Regions from separate parts of the Ensifer sp. EB106-05-01-XG146 genome, predicted to be linked through region 2. Evidence: riboswitches for the same ligand, from Rfam matches in the RefSeq annotation. Region 2 holds a riboswitch; the other holds the start of a gene.
The links. A riboswitch is a leader RNA that binds a small molecule or an ion and turns the genes downstream of it on or off. The one in region 2 is predicted to bind thiamine pyrophosphate.

Region 1 (7,384 bases), on a different contig from region 2:
GGCCGTCGCCTGTACCGTTCCCTGCGGCCCCTTGTGGCCGCGATAGGTCGCCCGCATGGTCTGCAGCTCACCGAGGCGGCGCATGTTGCGCTTGCGTCGAGCGGTCACGCCGTAGCGCAGCCAATGTTCCTCGCGCTCGATCGCCTTGCCGAGCTTGTGCTGTTCCAGCTCCTCGGCCTCCAGCACCTCGTCACGCCAAGCCTCGAAATGGGCAAAGCCGCGGTCGAGCCGCCGCGACTGGCCACGGTCGAGCCAGACGGTCGCGGTCGAGACCTTCTCCAGGAAGCGCCGGTCGTGCGAGATCAGAACGAGCGCCGAACGGCTGCGGATCAGTTCGTCTTCCAGCCATTCGATCGTCGGCAGATCGAGATGGTTGGTCGGCTCGTCGAGCAGCAGGATATCCGGCTCCGGCGCCATGACACGGGCAAGCGCCGCGCGACGCGCCTCACCGCCCGAAAGGCGCTTCGGGTCTTCCTCGCCGGTCAACCCCAGGTGCTGCAGCAGATAGGCGACGCGATAGGGATCGTCACTCGGGCCGAGTCCTGCCTCGGCATAGGTCTGCACCGTGTCGTAGCCGTCGAAATCCGGCGCCTGGTGCAGATAGCGGATGGTCGCGGAGGGATGGCGGAAGATTTCGCCCGACTGCGCCTCGGCCAGGCCCGCGGCAATCTTCATCAGCGTCGACTTGCCCGAGCCGTTGCGGCCGACCAGACAGATGCGGTCGCCCGGTTCGACTTGAAAATTGGCGCCGGCTAGCAGCGGCGCGCCGCCGAAGGTGAGGAAGATGTCGTCGAGTTTCAGAATGGGAGGCGCCAAGGCTCAGGCTCCGGAAAGATCATAGGGGCGGGCGAGCACAATGGCGCGACCGCTCTGGAGAGTGAAGCGAAGGGGACCCTCCGCAACGTTGGAAACGGTTCGGGACGAGCCGAACGGCAAGGTGAAATCGTCGAGCGGATAGCGCGCATTGACGATCGAAAGACCGGTAAGCTCGGTCAACCCGAGCACCGAGAAGAGGCAGCCCTTGGGTAGGTCGAGGTCGAGCGAGCCGGCCAGCAGCGGATAGGCCTCTTCCTCGCCCGAGGTCATCAACACGGAAAGGCCACGCTCGGCAAGGGCGACGGCATGCAGCAGGTGCATGAAGGCGTGATCGCTGCGGGTACCGCCGAGGGCGCCGGCGAAAATCAGGCGATCGGCTCCACGCGACAGCGCCGCCTCGACCGCGATCTCCCCGTCCGTCGCGGCCTTCGCCGCCGGATAGGGCTCGCGCGGGACGGAGGCGTAGTCCGCAAGAAGGGCTTCCTCGGTCGAGTCGAAATCACCGACCCAGACATCCGGCACGATGCCGAGCAATCGGGCATGGCGCATGCCGCCGTCAGCCGCAATGAAGCGACTTGCGGCCAGCTGGTGAGCCAGCCGGTCGGTCAGCGAAAGGGCGCCGCCAAGCAGAATGGTGAAGGTCGATCGAGCCATGGCAAAGCCCATAGCGCAAAGGACCGCCGAAGGAAAACGAAGAAAACCGTCGAACGAGCGGTTCTCGATATTTTGGTCAGACCATCAATGCCCCTCGGGCACCGGATCGGGAAAAAGCATGCCGGCATAAATGCCGGGGGTCGAATCCGGAATTTCGACGGCGCCGGCCACCCGCTCGTAGAACTTCGCCGGCCCGACGCCGCCGATAATCGCGTAGCCATAGCCGGCCTCGCGCATGGCCGTGAGGCTTGCAAGCAACAGTGCCTCACCGATCCCCTGCCCGCGCATGCTTTCGTCGACGCCGGTCGGACCGAAGAAGCCGAGTGCCGTTACGTCGTGGCAGGAAAAGCCGACGATCTTTTCGTCATGGACAGCGACGTGCATGCGCGTCGGGGTGGAGGAAAAGGCGGCTTCCGCCTCGCCCGCCCATCCGGCACCGAAAGTCTTTTCAATCCAGGAAACGACCAGGCGGCGCTCCGGCGCCATGGCGCGGCGAATGCTGATGCCAAGGCCAAGCTTCGACTGAGGTTCAGCCGGCAGGGCATAAAGTCGAACAAGCATATCGGGCATGACATTTCCTCCTCGCTGCCGTTGTGTAGCGCAGTTGGCGGCATACGCAAACACGAGCCATTGTGCTGGCCAGGCGTCCCCTTGCTTCGCCGTAAACATCGCTTGCCATGGGACCGAGGCAGCGGTAAATCTCTTGCCGCTCTAACGGGGTGCCTCCCGACCGCATTGCGGCCGGAGGCTGAGAGGCGTCAAAACGCCAACCCGCGGAACCTGATCCGGCTCATACCGGCGGAGGGATTAGACGCGATCGGATCGATACGCCCTTTTCCCATGCAACAACGAACTTTGGGAGAGAGGTCCTCGCCATGTCCAATTCATCGCAACTTAAATTCTTTAGCCGGCTAGCCCTTGCGACGGCCGCGAGCCTTGTTTTCTCCGGCGCCGCGACCGCCGCCGACAAGACGCTGACGGTGTACACCTATGAGAGCTTTATCACCGAATGGGGCCCGGGCGCCAAGGTCGCAGAAGCCTTCGAGAAGACCTGCGAATGCAAGGTCAACTATGTCGGCGTGGCCGACGGCGTCGAGCTGCTCACCCGCCTGAAGCTCGAAGGCGAGGCTTCCAAGGCCGACATCGTGCTTGGCCTCGACACCAACCTCGTTGCGGAAGCCAAGGCAACGGGCTTCTTCGCGCCGCACGGCGTCGAGGCAACCGGCGTCACCGTTCCCGGCAACTTCTCCGACGACACGTTCCTGCCCTATGACTACGGCCACTTCGCCGTCGTCTACGACACCGAGACGCTGAAGACGCCGCCGAAGAGCCTGAAGGAGCTGGTAGAAGGCGACCCGTCGCAGAAGATCGTCATCGAGGATCCGCGTACGTCGACGCCGGGCCTCGGCCTCCTGCTCTGGGTCAAGGCCGTCTATGGCGATGAGGCGGGTGCCGCCTGGACGAAGCTGAAGGACCGCGTTCTGACCGTCACCCCCGGCTGGTCGGAAGCCTATGGCCTCTTCACCAAGGGCGAGGCGCCGATGGTGCTGTCCTACACCACGTCGCCGGCCTACCACATGGTCGCGGAAAACACCGAGCGCTATCAGGCCGCTGCCTTCTCCGAAGGGCACTACATCCAGATCGAAGTCGCCGGCATGACCAAGAACGCCAAGGAGCCGGAACTGGCAAAGCAGTTCCTCGCCTTCATGACCGGTCCGGACTTCCAGTCGATCATCCCGACGACGAACTGGATGATGCCGGTCGCAGCGACCAAGGAGCCGCTGCCGGACGCCTTCAATAAGCTGGTCAAGCCGGAAAACACCTTCCTCCTGCCCTCGGAGGACGTCGCCAAGAACCGCAAGGCCTGGATCGACGAATGGCTTGCCGCCATGAGCAAGAACTGAGGCCGGATTGTTCGCACTGCGCGAAAATCGTATGACAGTGGTCGCCGGGGCAGCCTGCCTCGGCGTCTTCGTCCTTTTCGTCGGTCTTGCGATCGTCGCCTTGCTGAGCCAGACGGGCGGCGCGAGCGACGATGCGCTGTTCGACGCCTACATCTGGCGCGTCACCCGCTTCACGCTGCTGCAGGCGACCCTCTCGACGTTGCTGTCCGTGCTCTTTGCCATCCCCGTCGCCCGGGCGCTAGCGCGACGACCGCAGTTCCCCGGCCGCATCTGGCTGCTGCGCTTGATGGCGCTGCCACTCGGACTGCCGGTTCTGGTTGGCGCACTCGGGCTGATCGAGATCTGGGGGCGGCAGGGTTTCCTCAATTCCGGCCTACGCTGGCTCGGCCTCGCGCAGCCCGTCAGCATTTACGGCCTGTTCGGCATCCTGCTTGCCCACGTCTTCTTCAACATGCCGCTTGCAGCGCGCCTGTTCCTGGCCGGGCTCGAGCGCATCCCCGCCGAATACTGGCGCAGCGCCGCCAATCTCGGCATGCCGTCACGCGCACTCTTTCGCTTCATCGAATGGCCCGTGCTGCGCGGCCTCCTGCCGGGTGCCGCCGGCCTCGTCTTCATGCTCTGCGCCACCAGCTTCACCCTCGTGCTGACGCTCGGCGGCGGGCCTGCGGCCAGCACAATCGAAGTGGCGATCTACCAGGCGCTGCGTTTCGATTTCGATCCGCCGCGCGCGATCGCGCTGTCAGCCCTGCAGATCGCCATGACCGGCCTGCTGCTGCTCCTGCTTCGTCATCTGGCGACCGAGCCGGAAGAGGGCATGACCGGTGGCCGCACTGTGCGCCGTTTCGATGGCGCGTCAAGGATCGCGCGCCTGAGTGATGGCACCTGGATCACGCTTGCCTTTCTGTTTCTCGGCGCGCCGCTGGTCGCGGTTCTCATCTCCGGACTCGAAGCCGATCTGCTGAAGCTCGCCCGCGATCCGGCGGTGCACCGGGCGCTGCGGACGAGTGCGGCAATCGCGCTCGCCTCGGCACTCGCCTCCGTCACCATGGCAGCCGTGATGATCCGGGCGGCGGCAACCGCCACCGCGCCGCGTCACGCGACGTCGCTCTCCCGCGGCTTTGCCGGTGCCATCGGTGCCAGCACCTCGCTGATCCTCTTGGTGCCGCCGGTGGTGCTCGGCGCCGGATGGTTTCTGCTTTTGCGTCCCTTCGGTGACGTCGCGCGCTTTGCACCTGCCATCGTCGTTGCGATCAACGCGCTGATGGCGCTGCCCTTCGTCCACCGCATCCTCGCGCCGGCAATGGCGACCCATGCGGCACGGTCCGAACGGCTGACGGCAAGCCTTGGCATTCGTGGTTTTGATCGTCTGCGATGGATCGACTTTCCGGCGCTGCGCAAGCCGCTATTGATGGCCCTTTCCTTCGCCATGGCGCTGTCGCTCGGCGACCTCGGCGCCGTCGCTCTCTTCGGCAGCCAAGACATGGTGACGCTGCCGTGGCTGCTCTATAGCCGTATGGGCAGCTACCGCACCGCCGACGCCGCCGGTCTCGCCCTTTTCCTCGGGCTTCTCTGCCTGATATTCACCATCCTCGGCACGGCCAATGACAGCCGGCCGGAAGGACGCAAAGCATGATCGATCCCGTTCCCGCGATAGAGTTGCGCGATGTCGAGGTCCGTTTCGAAACGGCCAAGCTCACCTTCGATTGCACCATCGCCAAGGGGGGCATCGTCGCTGTCGCCGGTGCCTCGGGCTCCGGCAAATCGACGCTGCTCCACCTCATTGCCGGGTTCGAGGATCCCGATCGCGGCGAGGTGCGCATTCTCGGCGAGAACGTTGCCGATCGGGCGCCGTCGGAACGGCCGGTCTCGATGATCTTCCAGGACAACAACCTCTTCGCCCATCTCGACGTCGCGACCAACATCGGACTCGGCATCGACCCGGCGCTTCGGCTGAGCGCAACCGACCGCGAGAAGATTGAAGACGCGCTCCGCCGCGTCGGGCTCGAAGGCTTCGGGAAAAGGCTGCCGCCGACGCTTTCAGGCGGCGAGCGCCAGCGCGTCGCCCTCGCCCGCGCGCTTGTGCGAAAGCGCCCCCTGCTGCTGCTCGACGAGCCCTTCGCAGCGCTTGATCCCGGCATGCGCGCCGGCATGCGCACGCTCCTGCGGGAACTGCACGAGGAGGAAGGCAACACGATCCTGGTGATCACACACCATCCCGAAGACGTGAAGGCCCTGGCCGACGGCGTGCTTTTTCTCGACCAGGGGCGTATCATCGCAAACGACACCCTCGACCGCTTCCTGGCGCGGCGGGACAATGCGGCGATCGACCGCTTTCTCGGCAATACTTGAAGGACGGATCGGATTCTCCACGCCCTTGGCCGATTGCCACAATTTGACCGCGGCGCCATGCGACGCGCGAAATATCCGGCAAGGGCGCGAATATTCCCGCATCCGTTGCCGTGATACCACGGGGCAACTATTTCTACCGAGACAAACTAGGCAGGTGGCGCTGAAATCAGATACAGCAAGACCAGGACTGAGAGGTCGCGGCAGAGCAACGCTGCCGGGCTGAAAAAGTAGGACTTTCAACGCTGTCGTACCACTTGTCCGCAGGATGCGGGCGGAGCGATGGATGGGAACGGGCTGAGGCATGGAGAGGCATACAGTCACACACGACCGGTTCCCGCCGAAGGGCGGACGGCTGCGTGGACGCGCCGTGGTTGCATTGCTTGCGACCACGCTCCTTTCCGCATGCCAATCCGTGATCGAGCAGACCTACCAGCCGACCGTTTCGCCCTCCTCCAATCCGCAGATCGTCGAGGAAGTCCAGAAGAACGATCCGCGGGCGCAGCTGGGCGCGCGCGAACATCCGCGCATCGTCGCAAGCTACGGCGGCGAGTACAAGGACGCCAAGACCGAGCGCCTGGTCGCGCGCATCACCGGCGCGCTGACGGCGGTCTCCGAGAATCCGCAGCAGTCCTATCGCATCACCATCCTGAACTCGCCGGCGATCAACGCCTTCGCGCTGCCCGGTGGTTATCTCTATGTCACCCGCGGCCTGCTGGCGCTTGCCAACGATGCCTCCGAGGTCGCAGCCGTGCTGTCGCACGAGATGGCGCACGTCACCGCCAACCACGGCATCGAGCGTCAGCAGCGCGAGGAAGCCGAAGTGATCGCCAGCCGCGTGGTCTCCGAAGTCCTCTCCTCCGATATCGCCGGCAAGCAGGCGCTCGCGCGCGGCAAGCTCCGGCTCGCGGCCTTCTCGCGCAACCAGGAACTTCAGGCCGACGTGATCGGCGTGCGCATGCTCGGCGAAGCCGGCTACGACCCCTATGCAGCGGCGCGCTTCCTCGATTCGATGGCCGCCTATAGCCGCTTCACGGCGGTCGATCCGGAATCCGACCAGAGCCTCGACTTCCTGTCAAGCCACCCGAACGCGCCGCAGCGTGTCGATCTCGCGCGTCGGCACGCCCGCGCCTTCGGTCCGGAAGGCACCAGCGGCGACCGCGGTCGCGACTATTATCTCGCCGGCATCGACGGCCTGCTCTATGGCGACAGCCCGCAGGAGGGCTACGTGCGCGGCCAGACCTTCCTGCACGGCCAGCTCGGCATCCGCTTCGACGTGCCCGCCGGGTTCCAGATCGACAACAAGGCCGAAGCGGTTCTGGCGACCGGCGCCGGCGACATCGCCGTGCGCTTCGATGGCGTCGCCGACACGGGCGGCCGAAGCCTGACGGACTATATCGCCAGCGGCTGGGTCACCGGCCTGAAGCCCGACACGATCCGGCAGATCAGCGTCAACGGCCTGGAAGCCGCAACCGCGCGCGCCTCCGCCGACCGCTGGGATTTCGACGTGACGGTCATCCGCATCGACACGCGGATCTACCGCTTCCTGACCGCCGTGCCCAAGGGGTCGAGCGCACTCGAGCCGACCGCAAACCAGTTGCGCAGCACGTTCCGCCGCATGACGGCCGCTGAGACGCAGTCGCTGAAGCCGCTGCGGATCCGGG
Region 2 (7,384 bases):
TTCGCCGACCCTTGCCTATGAGGATCACTCGATCCGCTGGGCCGGCAGCACGTCGCTCGATCGCCACGACCATCTTCAATCTAGCCGCTACGCCGGCTATCCTGTCGGCGCCGTCAATCGCCTGAAGCTGACCCGGGTCGCAACTGCATCGCTCGATTGCTGCATCCTGCCGCGTGAAGCGCTTATGGAGGACGCAGGTCTGTCGCCGACCTATCTCGGCGCAGCGCTGAAGGGCCTCGATCTCGCCCTTCGCCTGAGCGGAAAGGGCTATGAGGCTTACTGGCTTCCGTCCCTGCAGATGGTGGGGTCGGACGAGGTACCCGGAGCGGGCTCTGCCGCCACCGCCCGGTTCGTGGAGCGTGTCGACCGGACGCTCTTCCGCGCCCGATGGATGCCCGCCCCCGAAACCGCCCAAACATTCTTCGAGGAGACCGACGCATGAGCGAAAAACTCCGCGTACTCGTGGTCTCCCATGGCCACCCGACCCATTCGCTTGGCGGGGCGGAAATTGCTTCGCATGGTCTTCACAAGGCGCTGAACGGCCTGTCGGGTGTGGAATCGATCTACCTCGCCCGCGTCGGCAATCCGGTTCCGCGCCATGGCGCTTCCGCGCTGATGAGCCTGCGTCTCGCCATGGACGAAGTGCTCTACCACGCCGAAGACTTCGACCATTTCTTCCTGTCGAACGGCGATACGGACGCCATCCGCCGCGACCTCTTGCGGTTCGTCGGTGACATCAAGCCTGATGTCATTCACTTCCATCATATTCTCGGCTTCGGCCTGGAAGCGCTCTATGCCGTTCGTGATGCCCTGCCCAAGGCACGCATCGTCGTGACGTTCCATGAGTATCTGCCGATCTGCCACAATCACGGGCAAATGGTGAAACGCCCCTCGGGCCAGCTTTGCAACGGCGCCTCACCGATCAGTTGCCACACGTGCTTCCCCGAAATCCCGGTGTCGCGCTTCGTTCGCCGCGAACAGTTCGTGCGCGGCATGCTCAATCTCGCCGATGCCTTCATCGCGCCGAGTGCCTTTCTCGCCAACCGCTATGTCGAATGGGGTCTTGAAGCCGCAAAGATCTTCGTCATCGAGAACGGCATCGTCATGGGCGACAAGGCGCCAGCCCGCGAATTGCCGTCGCCGACGGCGCGACGCAACCGCTTTGCCTATTTCGGGCAGATGACGCCATTCAAGGGCGTTCACGTGCTGATCGACGCGGTATCACGGGTGCCCGACGACATCTGGGGCGATGATTCCTCGCTGATGATTTTTGGCGGGAACCTCGAGCGTCAGCCAAACGACTATCAGGAGAAGGTAGCGAAACTCATCGAGGACGCCGGTCGTCGCGTCCGCTTCTATGGCGCCTACCAGAACCAGGACATGCCAAGGCTGATGCGCTCGGTCGACTGGGTGGTAATGCCCTCCGTCTGGTGGGAGAACTCCCCTGTCGTTATCCAGGAAGCGCTGCATCACGGCCGGCCGATCCTGTGTTCAGACATCGGCGGCATGGCCGAAAAGGTTCGCGACCGGCTGGACGGCCATCACTTCCGCGCCGGGAGCGCCCAGGATCTGGCGGACCGGCTGATCGACGTCTTGGCCGCCCCGCGGGCATGGGACAATCTGCGTGCGACACTTCGACGACCGACGAGCCACGTCGATTGCGCACGCGAGCATGTGGCGCTCTATCGCAAGATGCTCAAGGGCGAGCAATCCGCCCTGCCCAGCGCGGCAGTGGCCTGAGGTAGAGTCGAGGCAATGCCAAACGGCTCAACCAGATCGCGACATACTGCCAAGAACGCCTTGGACCTCGGCGACGTTCGAAGGCCCATCGATCGACCCTCTATCGTTGCCCCACCAATGATGAAAATGATGCACTGGCCCATGCCCCTGGCCGATGGCCAGGCCGTCGGCCGCGACCAGCGCATCATGCAGATAGACCTTGGCTGCGACGACCGCGTCGTCAATCGGCTTACCTTTGGCAAGCGCCGAGGCGATTGCGGCCGAGAGGGTACACCCGGTGCCATGATCGTTCCTGGTTTCGATCCGCGGCCGCGACAGGTGCAGGACCGTTTCCCCCCTATAGAGGCTGTCGACAGCATCCCTGCCCTTGGCATGTCCGCCCTTCATCAGCACCGAACGCGCACCGAGCTTCAGAAGCATCTCGGCCTGGCGCGCGATCTCAGCCTCCGTTTCAGCGATCGCACGTCCGGTCAGCAGCGCCGCCTCGGGCAGGTTCGGCGTGAGAATGAGCGCCAGCGGCAGCAACTCCTCCTTGAGCGTCGCGATCGCGTCCGGGCGCATCAGGGGATCGCCGGAGGTTGCCACCACCACCGGGTCGATGACAGCCAGCCGGTCGTAGCGCTTCAGACCAGCTGCGATCACCGCGATCGTCTCGCGCCGCGAGACCATGCCTATTTTCACCGCTCCCACGGCGAGATCCGAAAACACCGCGTCGATCTGAGCCGCAACGACGGTCGGGGAGATATCTTCAACCGCAGAAACGCCACGGGTATTCTGCGCCGTGACCGCAGTGATCACGCTTGCGCCATAAACGCCGAGCGCAGAGAACGTCTTCAGATCCGCCTGGATGCCGGCCCCGCCGCCGGAATCCGAGCCTGCGATGGTGACGGCGATCGCGGTCATAGCCCCACCTCCTTGAGACCTGAGCCTTTTCGGTTTGAGTCAAGAACAGACACGAGCAAAGCGACCTCCCCGAAATGGACGGAGATCCGGTCGACAAGCGCAGAGACGGCTGGTGAGCAGAAGGGCCCTCGCCGTTCCTACGCCGGTATGATCCGGATCAGGTTCAAGGGTCTGGCTCACCGCCATCTCAGCACCGTGACAGTGCGCCCCTCGGCAGGAGGGATGCTAGGGGGGCATGGGCGGGGATGTCAATTGATAGATGCAGCGGATCCAAGCCGCATCTTTCCACACAGGCCCTGCGGACCAAGCGATCGAGAAAGAGGCCGTGGAATGGCACGTCCGCTTCGCGATCCCATTTTCCCGGGATCGTCAGCAATACAGACGCAACATATCGTTAGAACGCCACAAGCGCCGTATGATTTCGCGCACGGGAAACAACGATGAAGGACGATACGATGCGGATCGAAGAAACGGCCATTCCCTCTGTTTTCTTGATTAAGCCTAAGCGATTGGTCGATACGCGTGGCTACTTCGCCGAGACCTTTCGGGCTGATCAATTCGCCGAAATCGTCGGGACGCACTCTTTCGTCCAGGACAATCAATCGCTGTCGCTTGAAGCCGGCACTGTGCGCGGACTGCACTTCCAACTGCCGCCGCGCGCACAGGGAAAACTGGTTTCCTGTAACGCCGGCGCGCTCTGGGATGTGGCGGTGGACCTTCGCCGCGGATCACCGACCCACGGGAAGTTCGTGGCCGCTGAGCTTTCCGAAGAGAACGGTCACCAGCTCTGGATTCCGCCGGGTTTCGCCCACGGCTTCTGTACCCTGAAACCCGCAACCGTGGTCAGCTACAAAGTGACCGACTACTACAGTCCTGAGCACGATCGCGGGCTTCTTTGGAACGACCCAGAGCTCCGGATCAATTGGCCCGTATCTCCGAATTACGCCATCCTGTCTGACAAAGACAGGAACCAGCCAAGACTTTCCGAGCTTCAATCCAAGTTCGGATCAGAACTCTAGTCTCGATATTTATCTTAGAAGGACTTCACTGAGATATGCGTGTACTTGTTACCGGCGGGGCTGGTTTTATTGGTTCAGCGGTTATTCGACACCTCATTATCGACAAGGGATATGACGTGTTGAACGTTGATAAGTTGACCTACGCGGGAACCCTCAGCTCCCTTTTGCCCGTCGCAAACAACCCCTCCTATCGCTTCCTCAAAGCTGACATCAGCGATGGGCGAGCGATCTCGGAGGCCTTTTCCACCTTCGGACCCGATCGCGTCATGCATCTCGCTGCCGAGAGTCACGTCGACCGGTCAATTACCGGAGCAAGGGACTTCATCGAAACTAACGTTGTCGGGACATTCAACCTGCTAGAATGCGCAAGGGCCTATTGGCAGTCCATGGAAGATGAGGGCAAACGCAGGTTTCGCTTTCTTCACGTTTCGACGGATGAAGTGTACGGCTCGCTCGCGGATGACCAGCTCTTTTCCGAGGAGACGCGATACGATCCGAGCTCGCCTTACTCGGCATCGAAGGCCGCCTCCGATCATCTCGCCAAAGCATGGGCACGCACCTACGGCATGCCGATCTTGGTTTCCAACTGCTCAAACAATTACGGTCCCTATCACTTCCCCGAAAAGCTGATCCCGCTGACCATCCTGAATGCGCTCGAAGGCAAGCCACTCTCGATCTATGGCGACGGCACGAACATTCGCGACTGGCTCTTCGTTGAGGACCATGCCCGTGCGCTTGAGCTGATCGCCGAGCGCGGCAGAATCGGCGAAACCTACAATGTCGGTGGGCGCAACGAACGGCGGAACATCGATGTAGTCAGGCACATCTGCGCCACACTCGACGTGCTTGCCCCTGCATTCCGCCCCCGGGACGAGCTCATTCAGTTTGTCGAGGACAGGCCGGGGCACGATTTGCGCTACGCTATCGACGCGACGAAGCTGGAAGAAGAGCTCGGCTGGGCGGCGGAAGACAGCTTTGAAAGCGGGATGGAGAAGACGATCCGCTGGTATCTGGACAACGAATGGTGGTGGGCCCCTCTTCGCAAGGGATATGACGGCGTTCGCCTGGGTGCGCTGCATGCGGGTGTCGGGCAATGAACCAGATATCGCGCATCGTTGTCACCGGGCTGAACGGCCAGGTCGTTCAGTCGCTTGTCGAGCAGGGAAAGAGCCGCGGCGACTTCGAGGTGGTTCCGCTCGGTCGCCCGCAATTCGATTTGGAGGATCCAGGAGGCATAGAGGGGGTCGTCAGGGCAGCGGTTCCTGACGTCATCATCTCGGCCGCCGCCTATACCGCAGTTGACCAAGCCGAGACCGACAAGACCAGGGCATACGCAGTCAACGCGGTCGCACCGCAAGAATTGGCGCGCGTCGCAAAAGCCCTGAATATCCCGATCATCCATCTATCGACCGACTACGTCTTCGACGGGACAAAAACCATGCCATATACCGAAGGCGATACGGCGCGCCCGGTAAACGTCTACGGCAAAAGCAAGTGGGAAGGCGAGCGAACGGTCGCCGCCGCCACCGATAATCATGTCATTCTGAGAACCGCTTGGATCTACAGCCCGTTCGGCAGAAATTTTGTCCGGACCATCATTCGCAACGCCCGCAACAGAGCCGAGCTATCGGTCGTTACGGACCAGACAGGGAACCCGACATCCGCGCTGGATCTGGCAACCGCGATCATCGGTGTCGCGAAGAATCTGCTGGCATCAGATGACCTGGCACTGCGCGGCACGTTCCATCTGGCGGGAACTGGTGATGCGACTTGGGCCGACGTGGCGGAAGAAATCCTCGCCCAGTCTGAAGGGCTGGGCGGCCCGTTTGCCAAGGTCAACCGCATCTTGACGGCAGACTACCCAACTGCGGCCGCGCGGCCCTCAAACTCACGCCTGAACTGCAGCAAAATCGCGCGACACCACGGCATCACCCTGCCCCACTGGAAGAACTCCATCGAAGCCACCGTACGCCGCGTCATCCAGCACCAGACGGACCTGGAGGTGACGAAATGAAGGGCATTATTCTTGCAGGCGGAAGCGGTACCCGTCTGCATCCGATGACATTGGCAAGCTCGAAACAACTGCTTCCAATATACGACAAGCCGATGATCTACTACCCCTTGTCAACCCTGATGCTCGCGGGGATTCGCGACATCCTGATCATCACCACACCGCGGGACCTCCCCAGCTTTCAACTCCTGCTGGGCGACGGGTCGAAATGGGGAATCAACCTGAGTTACGCCGAGCAACAATCCCCCGATGGCCTTGCCCAGGCCTACGTAATCGGCGCCGACTTCGTTGCGGGCCATCCCTCATGCCTCATTCTCGGCGACAACGTCTTTTTTGGACATGGCATCACAGAGCTCTTCAAGCGGGCGATGGAACGCAAGGAGGGCGCGACTGTCTTCGCCTACCATGTCAGCAACCCGGAACGATACGGCGTCGTCGAATTCGACAGCGAGCTGAAGGCTGTCGCGATCGAGGAGAAGCCTGCCAAGCCCCGCTCCAACTGGGCCGTCACGGGCCTCTATTTCTACGACGAAGAGGTCGTAAACATCGCTGCCGACCTGACACCTTCCGCCCGGGGCGAGTATGAAATTACGGATGTGAACCGCGCTTATCTCGAACGGGGCAAGCTTCACGTCGAAAGAATCGGGCGGGGATATGCTTGGCTCGATACGGGTACGCCCGACAGCTTGCTGGAAGCATCAGAGTTCGTAGGAACCTTAGAGCGGCGACAGGGATTTAAGGTGGCTTGCCCGGAAGAAGTTGCGTATCGCGCCGGCTACATCGATGGTGATCAGCTGGAGACCCTTGCACGACGGTATGGCGAGACGTCCTATGGTCACTATCTGTCCAACTTGTTAGAAACGCCTGAGCATGCGTAAGCTGTCGCTTCAATCTAGTCGCCTTCGATAGCTATTCGAACGGATCGCTACGGCTGCCTATAATGAAACGCGACTTTCGAGATTGGTTCTCTCATGACGAATGAGGTCGCCACGGGCAAATCACATCCGATCGCGTTACGTAGTCGCGAAGAAGTGCGGCGGGCCTCCGAATCAAAAAGGCTCCCATTGCTTTCGGAGCGCAGGGAGCCTTCAGTCTGAGCGTTCGAATTCACAGACGCCGAGGAAGATATTCCGCTTATCGAAAAGAGCAAGCGAAATCAGAAATCCGCTGAGACCGTAAAATGTCTGTTTGGATGGCTTGTCCAGATTTGAGAGTGGCGCCTTGAAGATCGTCACAGCTCTAATATCCGAATTGCCCGCTACGGCGATTCGAGATGGTTGAATTGAACCCTATTGGGCAGCAGAACTGCAATTTTTCCGGCCGCTTGGCATAACGACAGACACCGGAAGAACAGTCTAGGGAAAGAACATACGGCCTTACAAGATCTACCGAGCAAGGATGCTGCTATCTCTGCTTCTTCATATCTGAATACGAAGAACCCTTCGGCGTCTGTCGCGAGATCGTTACCGCCCCTGCTCATGCCGAGCGCCTCGATGAGACTGAGATCTCGAGAGCCAAAGGCCTGCCGCTTGTTGGATTTAACAGCGCCCAGAACCGTAAACTGCCGAGGGTCGCGAACCAGGGTTATCTCGTCACCGGATTGAACCCAGATGTTTTCTGTAGGATTGTCGATGAGCGCGCTCTTCAAGACGGTGCCAGATTTGTTCCCTCGGGTTACAGTGACAAACGTGTCATAGGTCTCACCGCGTAC

Region 1: another riboswitch for thiamine pyrophosphate. It lies ahead of thiB (thiamine ABC transporter substrate binding subunit); the one in region 2 lies ahead of thiD (bifunctional hydroxymethylpyrimidine kinase/phosphomethylpyrimidine kinase).

The regions. Positions count from the first base shown of each region.
Region 1 covers NZ_JBYTDX010000001.1:3,579,546-3,586,929, forward strand. The annotation lists gene AC3WVQ_RS17745 (ABC-F family ATP-binding cassette domain-containing protein) at 1-816, opposite strand, end outside; gene AC3WVQ_RS17750 (thiamine diphosphokinase) at 820-1,470, opposite strand; gene AC3WVQ_RS17755 (GNAT family N-acetyltransferase) at 1,555-2,040, opposite strand; TPP riboswitch at 2,176-2,294, shown strand; gene thiB (thiamine ABC transporter substrate binding subunit) at 2,346-3,374, shown strand; gene thiP (thiamine/thiamine pyrophosphate ABC transporter permease ThiP) at 3,382-5,007, shown strand; gene thiQ (thiamine ABC transporter ATP-binding protein) at 5,004-5,723, shown strand; gene AC3WVQ_RS17775 (M48 family metalloprotease) at 6,025-7,384, shown strand, end outside.
Region 2 covers NZ_JBYTDX010000002.1:1,116,485-1,123,868, forward strand. The annotation lists gene AC3WVQ_RS25200 (hypothetical protein) at 1-442, shown strand, start outside; gene AC3WVQ_RS25205 (glycosyltransferase family 4 protein) at 439-1,740, shown strand; gene thiD (bifunctional hydroxymethylpyrimidine kinase/phosphomethylpyrimidine kinase) at 1,768-2,643, opposite strand; TPP riboswitch at 2,761-2,864, opposite strand; gene rfbC (dTDP-4-dehydrorhamnose 3,5-epimerase) at 3,099-3,662, shown strand; gene rfbB (dTDP-glucose 4,6-dehydratase) at 3,698-4,759, shown strand; gene rfbD (dTDP-4-dehydrorhamnose reductase) at 4,756-5,676, shown strand; gene rfbA (glucose-1-phosphate thymidylyltransferase RfbA) at 5,673-6,551, shown strand.